2 regions of the Bacillus sp. MT94 genome follow, and region 2 is predicted to be linked to the other one. Evidence: a T-box and tRNA genes for the amino acid it is inferred to sense, from the RefSeq annotation. Region 2 holds a T-box; the other holds one or more tRNA genes.
The links. The T-box of region 2 lies ahead of ileS (isoleucine--tRNA ligase). A T-box ahead of a tRNA ligase gene usually reads a tRNA of that ligase, here a tRNA-Ile.
Positions count from the first base shown of each region.

Region 1: it has a tRNA-Ile gene. The T-box ahead of ileS (isoleucine--tRNA ligase) is inferred to sense a tRNA for this amino acid. The anticodon was not compared.

Region 1 is NZ_JBXAEZ010000002.1:565,354-572,629, forward strand. Features, by position in the region: gene AC1Q51_RS08650 (peptidoglycan D,D-transpeptidase FtsI family protein) at 1-928, opposite strand, end outside; gene AC1Q51_RS08655 (MFS transporter) at 1,038-2,315, opposite strand; gene sodA (superoxide dismutase [Mn]) at 2,433-3,044, opposite strand; tRNA gene AC1Q51_RS08665 (tRNA-Ile) at 3,266-3,339, opposite strand; gene yqgB (protein YqgB) at 3,582-4,340, shown strand; gene yqfZ (protein YqfZ) at 4,406-4,771, shown strand; gene ispG (flavodoxin-dependent (E)-4-hydroxy-3-methylbut-2-enyl-diphosphate synthase) at 4,936-6,039, shown strand; gene AC1Q51_RS08685 (Fur family transcriptional regulator) at 6,119-6,532, opposite strand; gene AC1Q51_RS08690 (metal ABC transporter permease) at 6,546-7,276, opposite strand, start outside.
Region 2 is NZ_JBXAEZ010000001.1:402,375-409,650, reverse strand. Features, by position in the region: gene AC1Q51_RS02015 (DUF418 domain-containing protein) at 1-324, shown strand, start outside; gene ileS (isoleucine--tRNA ligase) at 377-3,478, opposite strand; T-box leader at 3,532-3,772, opposite strand; gene AC1Q51_RS02005 (bacteriocin-processing peptidase family protein) at 3,865-7,276, opposite strand, start outside.

The sequences.
Region 1 (7,276 bases), on a different contig from region 2:
CACTTTGTCCTTTTGATACATTAATCGTTTCTAAAATATTACCGTTTTTATCTGTAACATTTCTAACTTCTGCTTTCGTACCGTGCAGACTATCTTCATACTGTTGTTCAAGATAACTTTTTCCTACTCGGTCATTTCGATTATAATCACGAACAAGATAGTAATCTAGTCTTTCTCTTGGTAAACCTTCGTCAGAAGTTGTTACACCACCAAGTACACTTCGGAACAAATCACCATCATATGCATATTTTCGTTCCCAATCAACACTTGTATCTACTCCCGGCAATTGCGCTAAATTTTCACTAATAATCGCATATTCTTCATCTGTTGCATTTTTCTTAAGAACTTGAGGTGTCATTGCATATCCGCCATCCATCTTACTCTTAATCGCTAGTATTTCTAGATCTTTTGCGGATAATTGATTAATCTCTTCTTCTGTTACACGACTGCGCTGACGCTCGTCTAATTCTTTATCATCAATTTTTTTATCTTTAAACTCTTGACGATCTTTATTCGTAATTTTTTCTTTAGCTTCCTCTTTATGCATAGCAAGCCAATAATCTTTTTTATCGCGATCTGTTAATTTATCTGTCGGTACTTCAATCAAATCTGCTAGCTTTTTCGCTGTTTCTAAGCGATCCTCTGCAGTTGATCCTTTCATTTTTGTAAATGTAATAGTACGAATGGCTGCATTATCTACTACAGGTCGCCCATAACGGTCAAATATTTTCCCACGCGGTACAGGATTACTTATCGTTGAATTTTCTTTCTTCTCCACTTCATTCTTATATTCTTCACCGCGAACAATTTGTACATATCCGAGCCTTACAATAACCGCGGAGAACATTAAAAACACGCAGAAAAACAGCACGTTTAACCGAAAAGGAACGTGGGTCTTTTTCTTATTTTGCTTCTGCTTCTTGCTCATACAAACCCCCTCTACCAACAGCTATGTAATGTGAAAGGGACACCTTCATACAGGTGTCCTCACTGCTGTCTTACATCTTTTTCTATTCTAGCATAAAACAAACGAGAAGTTAACCTTCTGGTTCAGTTTGGTTTTGCGCGTTTCCTTGCGTTACAACACTTGTTTTACTCGCATTTCCCTCATCATATTTGACATTTTTAACTGCAAAATAAATAAGAAAATGTCCAGCACCTAAAATACATAATAAGTAAGGTAAACTTTTTTCAGGTGGAAAGAATAGTACAGCACATAAAAAACTTAAAATGGAACAGATTCTTCCGGCGTTTAACCACAGCTCCCGAACAACGACATATTCCACACGCCATTCTCTCGCATTTTTCGCTCTACCAATTACGTCATATGTCATTGATCCATACGGAACAAGTAAAATAGGATATGCAATCGCAATACATGCCGCATAAATAAGTAATTTCGTGTATGTAACATTGAAAATAACTAAAAAGACGACAGCATATAAAATAATGCCTCCAAGTAAAATTGCTTTTTTTCGCCACTCCTTCTTTAACATACGAGCAACTAAGTAATAACATACAAAGGATACAGCAGAGTTCACTAAACTATATTTCCCTAATGCGAACTCACTATTAGTTGCTAAATAAACATATACTGAAATGACAAAAATAAACGTTCCTTCTCTCAATCCTTGGAAAAAATGAGCTCGTGTAATCTTTCCCCAGTTTTTATCAATCCGTCGTTCTTTCAATACTTGCACGATTTCATAACGCCCTTCACATTCTCTTTTAGATAAAAAGAAGCTTAAGACGACAGCAATTGCAAATAGAACTAATGAAAGAAAGAATATAACAGTATAACCACTCCATTTCTCCATACGTGAAATTGTGTATCCTGCTGCTATTGGTCCGATCATCCCAGAGAAGGATGTAAGAAGTCCAAGAAACCCATTAAAGAAATCTCTTGTTTCTGGTTCTGTAATTTCAAATGTCAATAAGTTAAAAGCCAACCAGTAAAAACCGTATCCTACTCCTAAAAGAGCCCCCATTAATAAAATATACTGAGAAGCACTTTTCCCCGCTACTAAGACAACAATAAAAAAAATTGCGAGCGTTCCTACTCCTATTCGTAATAAAATCGAGCGATCGATACGTTTCGCTAATTTTCCCCCTACAAGAAATGTGAGAGGCTGTAATATAACGCTGGCCAAATTATACAAGCCAAGATTCACATAATTTTGTGTTTGTTTCCATAAATAAATATTTACAAACGTATTCGATAAAGAAATTGCGAGCGTGTATAAACCTCCTATAAGGAGCAATAACACTAAATCCCGATTCACTTCAACGTCACCAATTATATGTTTCCACTTCATACACAACTCTCCTTTACTTCATGTTCTAGTCTTCCAAAGACAAGCCCAATTATGTAAAAGGAAAGCATAGAAAAAAGCTAGGGGTTCTCCCCTAGCTTTTTTCTATATTTATTACAATTATTTTGCTTCTTGGTAACGTTTTTCAGCAGCGTTCCAATCTACAACGTTCCAGAATGCACCGATGTAGTCTGGACGACGGTTTTGGTAGTTTAAGTAGTAAGCATGCTCCCAAACATCTAAACCGATAACTGGCGTTTTACCTTCAGTTAAAGGAGAATCTTGGTTTGGAGTGCTTGTTACTTCTAGCTCACCATTGTTTACTACTAACCAAGCCCAACCAGAACCGAAGCGAGTTGCGCCAGCTTTTGCGAATTCTTCTTTGAATGCATCGAAGCTACCGAATTTTGCTTCAATTGCAGTTGCAAGTTCACCTACAGGTTGTCCTCCGCCGTTTGGAGATAGGATTGTCCAGAAGAATGTATGGTTAGCATGTCCGCCACCATTGTTACGTACTGCTGTACGGATTGCTTCTGGTACTTCGTTTAAGTTTGCAACTAATTCTTCTACGCTTTTGTCAGCTAATTCTGCATGACCTTCTAAAGCAGCGTTTAAGTTTGTAATGTACGTGTTGTGATGTTTTGTATGATGGATGTTCATTGTTTCTTTGTCAAAGTGAGGCTCTAAAGCATCATACGCATAAGGTAAATTTGGTAATTCGTGTTTTGCCATTGTTATATTCCTCCCAGTTTATGTATTGCCACTTAAGTGACATACAACTTCATTCTACCCTAATTGCCATAGGGTGCAAACAAATAAATCACATTGTCTTGCTATCATTAAAGTAGCAAAATTCCCACTTCTTTTCAATTAAAATGCTCATATATTCCGTAAAAAAAGCTTCCTTCTACAAGGAAGCTTCCTGCTAACATAATAAACATGCGAAATGGATATGGACCCTGTAGGACTCGAACCTACGACCGGACGGTTATGAGCCGTCTGCTCTAACCAGCTGAGCTAAGGGTCCACAATTATGTATGTAACAACATATCAAATAAAGGAATTCCTATCAGATATGCCCTTTAAGAAATGTAAGATAAATTTACCATATAGAAAAGAAAAGTGTCAATTGTATTTTTCTTATTTAAAAGAAGAAAGTTAATAAAAAGAAATTTAGTTATCTCCACTATATGTAAATATAATATATCTTGAGATTCTCTAGATTCCTACGTTACAATGATTTTATACATACATAAAGGAAGTGAATCTATGTCCATATTTACCCAATTCGTAAAAAGCATATACTCGCCTAAAGATATGGCGCTATTCCGTTTTCAAAAAATCGGTAAAACCATTTTGTATATTATGCTACTTTGCTTAATTACTACTATTCCAAGAACTTTTTTGTACGGTAGTTTTATCCAAGATGGTGTAGGCATGGTAAATCAAGTCATCGATAAAGATTTACCTGATTTTAAAATTGAAAATGGCGAACTAAAAGCCGATATTGATCAGCCTATTGAAAAAGAAGAAGGAAATGCACTTTTCGTATTTGATCCAAATTCAACAGACCTAGAAAAATATCAAAATAAAACAGGTTTATTTGTTTTAAAAGATAAAGTAGTCTCTATGGGAAATGGTCAAACACAAACGTATTCTTATAACGATTTGTTAGGTGCATCTCTTGAGAAAAAAGATCTACAAGAATTTATTTCTTTATTCGATAATATTTATCCAATTTTATTATTTGTTATTGGATTCTTAGTGTACCTATTCCAATTATTCATCACTTTTGTAGGCGTGACTTTACTTGCGTTCATCGGTTCTGCTATGAGCGGTCAACGTAAACTATCCTATAAACAAGTTTGGACACTAACTGCATACAGCTACACAATCCCAACCATTTTCTTCATGATTATGGATTTATTCAAAATCGTCGTACCTGGCGCAACATTCATTTATATCGCTGTTGTTTTAATCGTTCTATACTTAACGATTAAAGAGGTACCCCAACCGAAAGAAAAATAAAAAAATGCCTAAATAGGCATTTTTTTTTTGGACAAGCATATATTCCTAGCAAAGGAGTGAAGAATATGAAGAGGTTAGGTATATTTCTATTCGTGCTTGTTCTCGGTTATATATTTTATTACGATATAAAAATCGGTACTTTACCGATGTTAAGTTCATATAAAAAAACAACTGCTGCCCAAACGATTAAAAAAGAAAACACAGACAGCCAACAAAATAAAGAGAATAAAACAGAAAAAGAAACGGATACATCTTATAAAACAATTGAAGTAAAAACTGGCGAGACAGTTCTTTCTATTACAGAACAAATTAACAAGAAAAAAATTCCTTCCATAGAAAAAGTCATTGACGACTTTAAACAATTAAACAAAAGTACATCTGCTACAAAAATACAAATTGGAAAGTCTTATAAATTCCCGTTATATCAATAAGCCATCACTTAATCCTTGTCAATTACATAAAGGCGCTGATACAATAGTAAAAGTGAAACCGAGCACTTCGGTTTCTATAGCCCTATATCACGTATACTATCATTGATATGAGGGACTAAATAAGAAACTTCTTTTATAAGGAGAGCGATCTATTCGTGAATGAAATGACTCATCGTACAAAAACACGTCCAGTTAAAGTCGGTAATTTAACAATTGGCGGTAATAATGAATTAATTATACAAAGTATGACAACAACAAAAACACATGATGTTGAAGCAACAGTTGCTGAAATCAAGCGTTTAGAAGAAGCTGGCTGTCAAGTCGTCCGCGTTGCCGTTCCAGATGAACGCGCAGCTAATGCTATTGCTGATATAAAAAAACAAATCAACATTCCACTTGTTGCTGATATTCATTTTGATTATCGCCTTGCTTTAAAAGCAATTGAAGGTGGCATTGATAAAGTACGTATCAATCCAGGTAATATTGGTCGTCGCCATAAAGTAGAAGCTGTTGTAAATGCAGCAAAAGAGCGCGGTATTCCAATCCGTATTGGTGTAAACGCTGGTTCATTAGAGCGCCACATTTTAGAAAAGTACGGATACCCAACTGCTGATGGTATGGTTGAGAGCGCGCTACATCATATTAAAATTTTAGAGGACTTAGATTTCCACGATATTATCGTATCTATGAAAGCCTCTGATGTTAACTTAGCAATCGAAGCATACGAGAAAGCTGCTCGCGCTTTTGATTACCCATTACATTTAGGTATTACAGAATCTGGAACATTGTTTGCTGGAACTGTAAAAAGTGCCGCTGGTCTTGGAGCAATCTTAAGTAAAGGCATCGGAAATACACTACGTATTTCATTAAGTGCTGATCCAGTTGAAGAAGTAAAAGTTGCTCGTGAATTATTAAAATCATTCGGTCTTGCGTCTAACGCAGCGACACTTATCTCTTGTCCAACTTGTGGTCGTATTGAAATCGATTTAATTAGCATCGCTAACGAAGTGGAAGAATACATCTCTACACTTCAAGTACCAATTAAAGTTGCAGTACTTGGTTGCGCTGTAAATGGTCCTGGTGAAGCTCGTGAAGCTGATATCGGTATTGCTGGTGCACGTGGAGAGGGATTATTATTCCGTAAAGGGCAAGTCGTTCGTAAAGTACCAGAAGAAACAATGGTAGAAGAACTGAAAAAAGAAATCGACGTAATTGCTGCTGAAATGGCTGCTGAACGAGAAAAAGAAAAAGAGACACAAGAACAATAAAAAGAAGGTTGCCACAATATTTGTGAGCAACCTTCTTTTCTACGTAAAAAAGCTCGTCAGTTATATAACCGACGAGCTTTTACTTTGCACATTTTGGACAACGACCATATATTTCAAACTTATGACCCGTTACTTCATAACCAGTAAAATCTTTATTCATAAAATCCATTGGGCAGGAAGTAATCTCTTTCGTCCCACCACAATCCAAACAAATAAAATGATGATGATGTTCCATAATAGAACAAGTGAAACGAAAATGTTTTTCACCATTTAATTCCGTTTGTTCTAAAACACCAATCTCAGCAAAAACTGTTAAGTTACGATAAATCGTATCAAAACTAAGCCCTGGATAATCGTCTTTCATATGCTCTAAAACGTCTTTCGCAGTTAAATAACGATTATGTGCTGCAAATAATCTGAGCATCTCTTCTCTTTTTCCAGTATGTTTGTATCCTTTTTCCTTCATTAGGCGTAAAGCTTCTGTTAGATTCATACCTATCCCTACTTTATGCAGTTTTTTTCTTCTTCCATAAAATCGCACCGATTAAAATAAGAACTGCTATCATAACAATTGTACCACCTGGTGCTAGATCAAGTTGATACGAAGCAAACATTCCACCAATTACTGCAATTTCACCAAATAAAATGGAAAAGAAAATTGTTTGTTTAAATCCTTTAGCAATACGAATACTTGCTGCAACTGGTAACGTCATTAATGATGATACGAGAAGAACCCCTACTACACGCATTGATACTGCAATGACAAGAGCAACTAATATAATGAAAATAAAGTGAATCCATTTCGCTCTTAAACCAGTTGATACTGCGTATTCCTCATCAAATGATAGTAGAAACAGCTCTTTATATAATAAAATAATTGTCGCAACAACAACAATTGCTACAATCCCAATAATAATTAAATCCGTACTTGTTACAGCACTGACACTACCAAATAAATAACTAAATAAGTCTGTGTTAAATCCATTTGCAAGTGAAATGAAAATAACTCCAACTCCCATCCCTGCCGAAAGGATAATCGGAATTGCTAATTCTTGATAGTGCTTATATACAGTTCTTAACTTTTCGATTAATAGCGCTCCACCAATTGAAAAAACCATCCCCATATATAAGGGGTTTAAAAACCCACCTGTAAAAATGGTTTTTTCAAGTAATAAACTTGCTGCAATACCTGATAACGTCACGTGACTTAATGCATCCGCAATAAGAGATAAACGAC
Region 2 (7,276 bases):
AATGTATTGTACATTTTATCTGCAACAGGATCTGCTATTGCTATATTAATACTTTGCCTCTATATCACTGAAAAATATGAAAATAATTGGTTTGTTACTTCCATTATACAAACAGGTCAATTAACATTAACTCATTATGTAAGTCATGTATTTATCGGGATTGGGACATTAATTCTATTCAATAGAATGGAACATCAAACACTACTTTTCGTTTTATTATTTGCTACTATATTTTTCATTTTCAGTATTTTGTTTAGCGTATTATGGAGAAAGAAATTTTCTAGAGGACCTATCGAATGGATTATGAGGAAATTAGCTAGTTAATTTACCTCCATACGAAAAAGGAAGTTGGAATCATTCCAACTTCCTTTTTTCTTTAATTAGCTGCACTTAATTTAATTCTAAGTTTTGTTTCACCTAAAGAAAGTTCATCGTCTTCGTTCGTTAAGTGACCAAATGTAAATTGTTTTACGAGTAAGTTTTCTTCCAATAAATCTTTATGGTTCGTTAACGTTCGTTGTAGTTCTTCTTCTGTATCGAGAATAACATCGACTCGTAAATTAACTGGTAAATTCAACTGTTTACGATATTCTTGAACCGCACGAATGAATTCACGCGCTACTCCTTCTTGTAACAATTCTTCCGTTACATTCGTATCTAACATAACCGTATATTGTCCGTTAGTCGTATTAGAGAATCCTGATTTTGCAACTTTCTCAACTAACACATCTTCAGCAGTTACAACTACTTTTTCTCCTGGTGTTGCTTCGTAAACTACTCTTTCTGTTGATACAAAGTTTTGTACTTCTTCTTGTGATAATTGTTTTAGCCAACCATTCACTGCATTCACATTTTTACCGAATTTCGGCCCCGCTGTTTTAAAATTGAGCTTCAATTGATATGATGTGTATTTTGTTTCATCGAGTTCAACATGGAACGCTTTTACATTTAACTCATCCATAACGATATCACGATAAGATTCCCAATCCATATCATTCTCGTTATGCTCAAGTAATACAAGTTCTGCTAGCGGCTGTTTTACTTTTAAAGAATGCTGATTACGGTTACTTCTTCCAAGTTCAACAACTTGTAAAACAGCATCCATTTCCGCTTCTAATTTCGGCTGAAGTAGTGATTCATTTACAACTGGATAATCAGCTAAATGAACGCTACTTCCTTCTAAATTAAGATGAATGTCTTCCGCGACAAACGGTGTGAATGGTGCAATTAATTTACTAATTGTTACAAGTACTTCATGAAGTGTCTCATACGCAGCAGCTTTTTCAGCGTTCATACCAGATTCCCAGAAACGATTACGTGAGCGTCTTACATACCAGTTACTCACTTCATCTACAAGTACTGCAATTTCACGAGCTGCATTCGTAAATTGATAATCATCAAGTGCTGTTCTCACTTTTTTCGTTGTACTATGCAATCTTGATAATACCCATTCGTCTAATTTCGTACGCTTTACATCATACGTTTCTTTCGGGTTATACTCATCTAAATTTGCATATAAAACGTAGAAGCTATACACATTGACTAATGTATCTACAAATTTAGATTTCGCTTCCAGTACGGTTCTTTCAGAAAAACGCTTCGCATTCCACGGAGCACTATCAACAAGTAAAGCCCATCTTAGCGCATCTGCACCAAACTTATCTACTAAATCAACTGGATCTAGTGCATTCCCTTTACTTTTAGACATTTTCTGACCTTCTTCATCTAAAACATGCCCTAGTGATAACACTCGTTTATACGGTACTTTTCCTGTATACAGTGCTGAGACTGCTAATAAACTATAAAACCAGCCGCGTGTTTGATCAATTCCTTCTGCAATAACATCAGCTGGAAACTGCTCTTCAAATAACTCTTTATTTTCAAATGGGTAATGATATTGTGCAAATGGCATGGAACCACTATCAAACCAAACATCAATTACTTCTGGTGTACGATTCATTGTGCCTCCGCATTTTTCGCAGCGGACTTGAACTTCATCTACATAAGGCTTATGCAATTCTAAATCTTCCGGTGTTTCTTTCGTACTATGCTTTCTTAATTCGGCAATGCTTTTCGGCGCAAACTGATGATCACAACTTTCACATTCCCACACGTTTAATGGCGTTCCCCAATATCTATTTCGGCTAATATTCCAGTCCACCATATTTTCTAAAAACTTACCAAATCGTCCATGTTTCATATGATCCGGATACCAAGTAACTGAATCATTATTTTGTAAAAATGTATCTTTAATTGCAGTTGTTCGGATTAACCAACTTTCTCCTGCATAATAAAGTAGTGGTGAATCACAACGCCAGCAATGTGGGTAGCTATGTTCATATTTTTCTTTATGATATAGCAAACCTTCTTTCGCTAAATAACGAACAATGTCAACGTCACAATCTTTTACAAATTTACCTTTCAAAAATGGTACCGCTTCTGTATACTCACCTTTTTCATCTACAACGTGCAAGAATGACAATCCTTCACTTTGAACAACTCTATAATCGTCCTCTCCATATGCTGGAGCAATATGAACAAGTCCTGTACCACTATCTGCCGTTACAAAATCTGCTGCGATAACGCGGTAACCGTTTGTAACTTCTTTCATCGGAAATGGTGCTGTATAAGATGTGTTTAATAATTCTTCGCCTTTATGAACAGATAATACTTCATAGTTTTCTTTTAATACTTCTTGTACACGTTCTTTCGCAACAATGTATACATGACCTTCTTGTTTTGCTTTAACGTATTCCATATTTGGATGTACAGCAAGCGCAACATTTGCTGGAAGTGTCCAAGGCGTTGTTGTCCAGCCTAAGAAATACTCATTTTCACTATCTTTCACTTTAAACTTCACTGTTGCACTTAAATCTTTTACTGTTTTATACCCTTGTGCCACCTCATGTGAGCTCAATGAAGTTTGGCAGCTTGGGCAGTATGGTGAAACTCTATGTCCTTTATATAACAATCCTTTTTCATGGATTGTCCCCAAAATATGCCATACACTTTCAATATATGGATTCTTTAAAGTTACATATGGATCATCCATATCTACCCAATAACCAATACTTTCAGTGAATTCACGCCACTGCTTTTCATATGTGAAAACACTCTCTTTACACTTTTGAATAAATGGTTCAATGCCATATTCTTCGATCTCATGTTTACCAGAAATACCAAGTTGCTTCTCAACACCTAGTTCTACAGGTAAACCGTGTGTATCCCATCCTGCTTTTCTTACTACTTTATAACCAGCCATCGTTTTATATCTTGCTACTAAATCTTTAATTGCCCGACCAAGTGCATGGCCGACGTGTGGTAAACCGTTCGCCGTTGGTGGCCCTTCATAAAATACGAAAGACTGTGCGCCTTCTCGATTCTGAATTGATTGTTCGAAAATATTTTGTTCGTTCCACTGTTTGCGAATTCGCATTTCTCTTCCTACAGCTGATTCTTTTACATCTACTTTTTCCATATACAATCACTCCTTTGAATATTTTAAAGCACACAAAAAACCCATCCCTATAAAGTAGGGACGGGTTTACCCGCGATACCACCCTAATTCTATTAGCTTTTTCACTAATAGCACTTAGCAACGTACTATCATACGTGTTCTTTGTAACGGTAGACATCCGTCCGGGCTTACTTACTTTCAGCCTCGGCTCCTCGGAGATGATTTTCAAATAACGTCTGCCCACCGGCTTTCAGCAATATACCGGCTCTCTGGAGAACAGTTCACTATTTTACTCTTTCTCGTCTTCAGATTTGTATACTTTATTAAAAGTTATTTTATGCCATTTGACAACTAATTGTCAACTAATTCAAAATATATGCTTATCCTTATCCCCTATTCTTATACAATTACTTTTCAAATTCTCGCAATGCTGCTAAATTTTCATCATCCTCAATAAGTTCAGCAAAAAATCCCGATTCATCCTCACGAAGGACAATTTCAAGCTCTTCCTTCGCCTCTTCATTTCTATTTAACTGTGCTAAATAACAAGCACGATCATATCTTGCTAACAAATCATTTGCATCCATTGTTAATACTTCATTTGCTATTTTTTCTGCCTTTACTGTTTGGCCGGCACCATGATATGAAGACGCTAAAGAAAGGAGAATTGCTGTTTCATTTGGATGATGTATAGAAGCATTTTCTAATACATGAATTGCCTCTTCAAACCTTTCTTGACTTTGATATATTTCTCCTAAAGCAAGAAATGCTCTACTTACGAACGGTGTTTGCTCCGTTAATTGTAAGGTAATCTTTTCTGCTTTTCTTTCTTCCCCTGCTTTAAAAAATACTTGTGCTTGCAGAAGAAGAGTATCATAATCATCTGGTAGTTCTCGAACCATTTGCTTCGTTAATTCCAAAGCATCTCTTAACATATCTTCTTCCTCACACTCAACGAAAAGATTTACAAGTTGCTTCGCTACTTCATAATCCCATCTATTTTCTAGTGACGTGTGCAAAATCTCTATTGCTTCTCTATTCATCTCTACATTCTCATAAAATAGCGCAAATCGCTGTGCTGCCATACTATTTTTCGGATTTAACTTTAAAGAGATTTCATATAAATCAATTATCATAGTAACCATTGAAATTTCTTTCGCACGATTTTTCATACGATAAAAAGCCCTCGTAATGATAGATCGTTTCGGCTGTTCATGCAGCTGGCGTTCAATCCATATTTCCGTAACCGCAGCTGCAGCATACATGAATGCTGTACTTCTTTCTGCTTTTTTCACCTTTAATGTATGAAGAAAATCTCGTATGTTAGACAATTTTTTATGTTGCTCTACTGCTTTTACATAAACATCAAATATACGTTCATTATCAAAATCTTTTTGTATTACTTTCATTGCAACTTCAATTGCTTTTACATTTCTTTTTTTCACTAATACTTTTGCATAATGATATAGTACTTCTATATGCTCACCATCTAATTGTAGCGCGTATTCAATCTGTGCTTGTTCTTTATCTATTTCATTCATCGCTCCGTACACATATGCAATCGCATCTAAACGCCATATTTCAGGTACTTCGTCCGCTAATTGTTCTAGTTCAATCAGCAATTCTTCCTGAAGGTTCATTTCTACTGAAAGCTGTGCCAAATATTCCATATTAATATGCAACGGCTCTTCTTTCATCGCCTGAACCATATGACTTTGTTCTTTAGAACGGTTTTCTTCTTTTTCGTATATTTCCGCAAGCTGTAAATGTACACCTACGAAATTCCCATCAAGCTCTAAACATGTTTCATACGCTTGTTTTGCTTCCGTCAATTGCCCTAATGCCATAAGTGTTTCACCAATTCGGTAATACGGTAATGCCGTTTCCTTTTGTTCTATCGCCTTATTATATCTTTTCATCGCTTGGCCATACTGTCCAATAGATTCATATAAAATACCTGCATAACAACCGTACTCACTTACTTCATTACTTTCTTTGTGTAACGTTCTTAAAAATGCTATACCTCGTTGTACAAATTCCGTTCCTTTAATTCGATTCACATATTCATCTAACGCACTTGCTACATTATAATCGCTTTTCTTTATACCATTTTCTAACTTAGATAGCGCTACTTTAAACCCTTCTTCATTTCCACCAAGTTCAAGTTCAGCATCCCATAAAACCATTCCTGCATTCATGAGGAAATCTTGGCTCTTTTCAATTTGCTTCTCAAGACCAAGAATGTATTCTTTTGCTTCCTTGTATTGTTCTCTTGCCATATACACTTGTGTAAGTCCGAAGTGAGAATAAACATCCTCATCGTTTTCTTCTAAAGCACGCTTATACAATACTTCTGCTTCTTCCAAGCTATCATTTTGAAAATGATAGTCCCCTAATTTTACGTAAAGAGGTGCTTTATCATCACAATTCTCAATACCGTTTAATAAAATTTCTTTCGTACTTTCCTCATCCTTCAAATCAGATTCGTATATTTCTGAAAGTTTCGTATAAATGTAAGATGCATTACTATCCAAATGAATCGCTACTTTAAGCCCTTTTATTGCTAAATATAATTTTCCTAGTTGATGTGCACATCTCGCTCGTTCATACCATACATGTGCTTCATATTTATACTCTTTTAACAAGTCATTAAAGATTTCATATGCTTCTTCATATCTTTCTAAATCTATTAATATTAAACCGTGATTCGTTAAAGTGAACCTTTCAGGACTGCGCTCTAACGCAACTTGAGAGTATTGCAATGCTTTTTCAGATTGATCAATATACATATAGGATAAAGCGAGAAAACTCCAAGCAATAGGCTGATCTGCGTCTAATTGTAACGATGAACGAAAGCTTGAAATTGCTTCTATATAACTTTCCTGCTCAAAAGCATATCTTCCATTTATCAAATGATATAATGCACGATTATTTTTCTTCTCAACGCTTGTCAGCATTTGCTCCGCTTTCTCTACTTCCTGAAGACGAATAAAACACTGTGCACCATGCAATTTAACAAAGTCCGAGTTCGGAAACTTTTCCATTAACTTATCGATACAATATAAAATAAATTCTTTATCTACTTCAACATCTAAGTGCTTTATCGTATATAGCCACGTATTTGGATTATCGCTCCTTTCTTTTAAAAATTGTACTAAGTTACTAATTCCCTCTTTGTCATGTTCATCTAAATGATCCGTAAGAGAAAAAATAGATTTAAAATAACGATTTTCTTCCTCACTTAGAAACGCTAGTTGCGCCTTCTTTTCTTTCGGAACAAACGTGATTGCTAAACAGCCTGTATAACGATATTTTTCTTGTAATTTACTATATTCTACAAGAACTGGTTCTATAAAGTTTGGATCTTGAACATAGAAAGCTTGCAATGTATCATCATATCCAGATAGAACTTGTACGTGTGAAGCATGCTCAATATCTATACTTAATAAAACAGGAATTCCTTCATCAATCAGTCTCTTATAATTCTCTTCATTCCCTTTAAAATAACGATATTCATAACCTAATTCTTCTAAATAAGAAACAGTATCTGAAAACTTCGATCCTGTCATATCAAAAATAAACTCTGCTATTTCATCTTGTGTACGTGTCTCTCCCCATATACGCAACATCATCTCTAAACTTGTCGGAACACAATAATTATCCTTTTGTACAATAGGAACTATCGGCAAGTGAACCTTTTTTCCATCCGGATTTTTTTCTAAATTATGATATAAAGATTCTTTTAAACTCTTTTCTTTTTTTAATAGCTTTTGTAAATCTGCAAATTTATTCATTTTGTAAAGCGCTTCTGCACGTAAA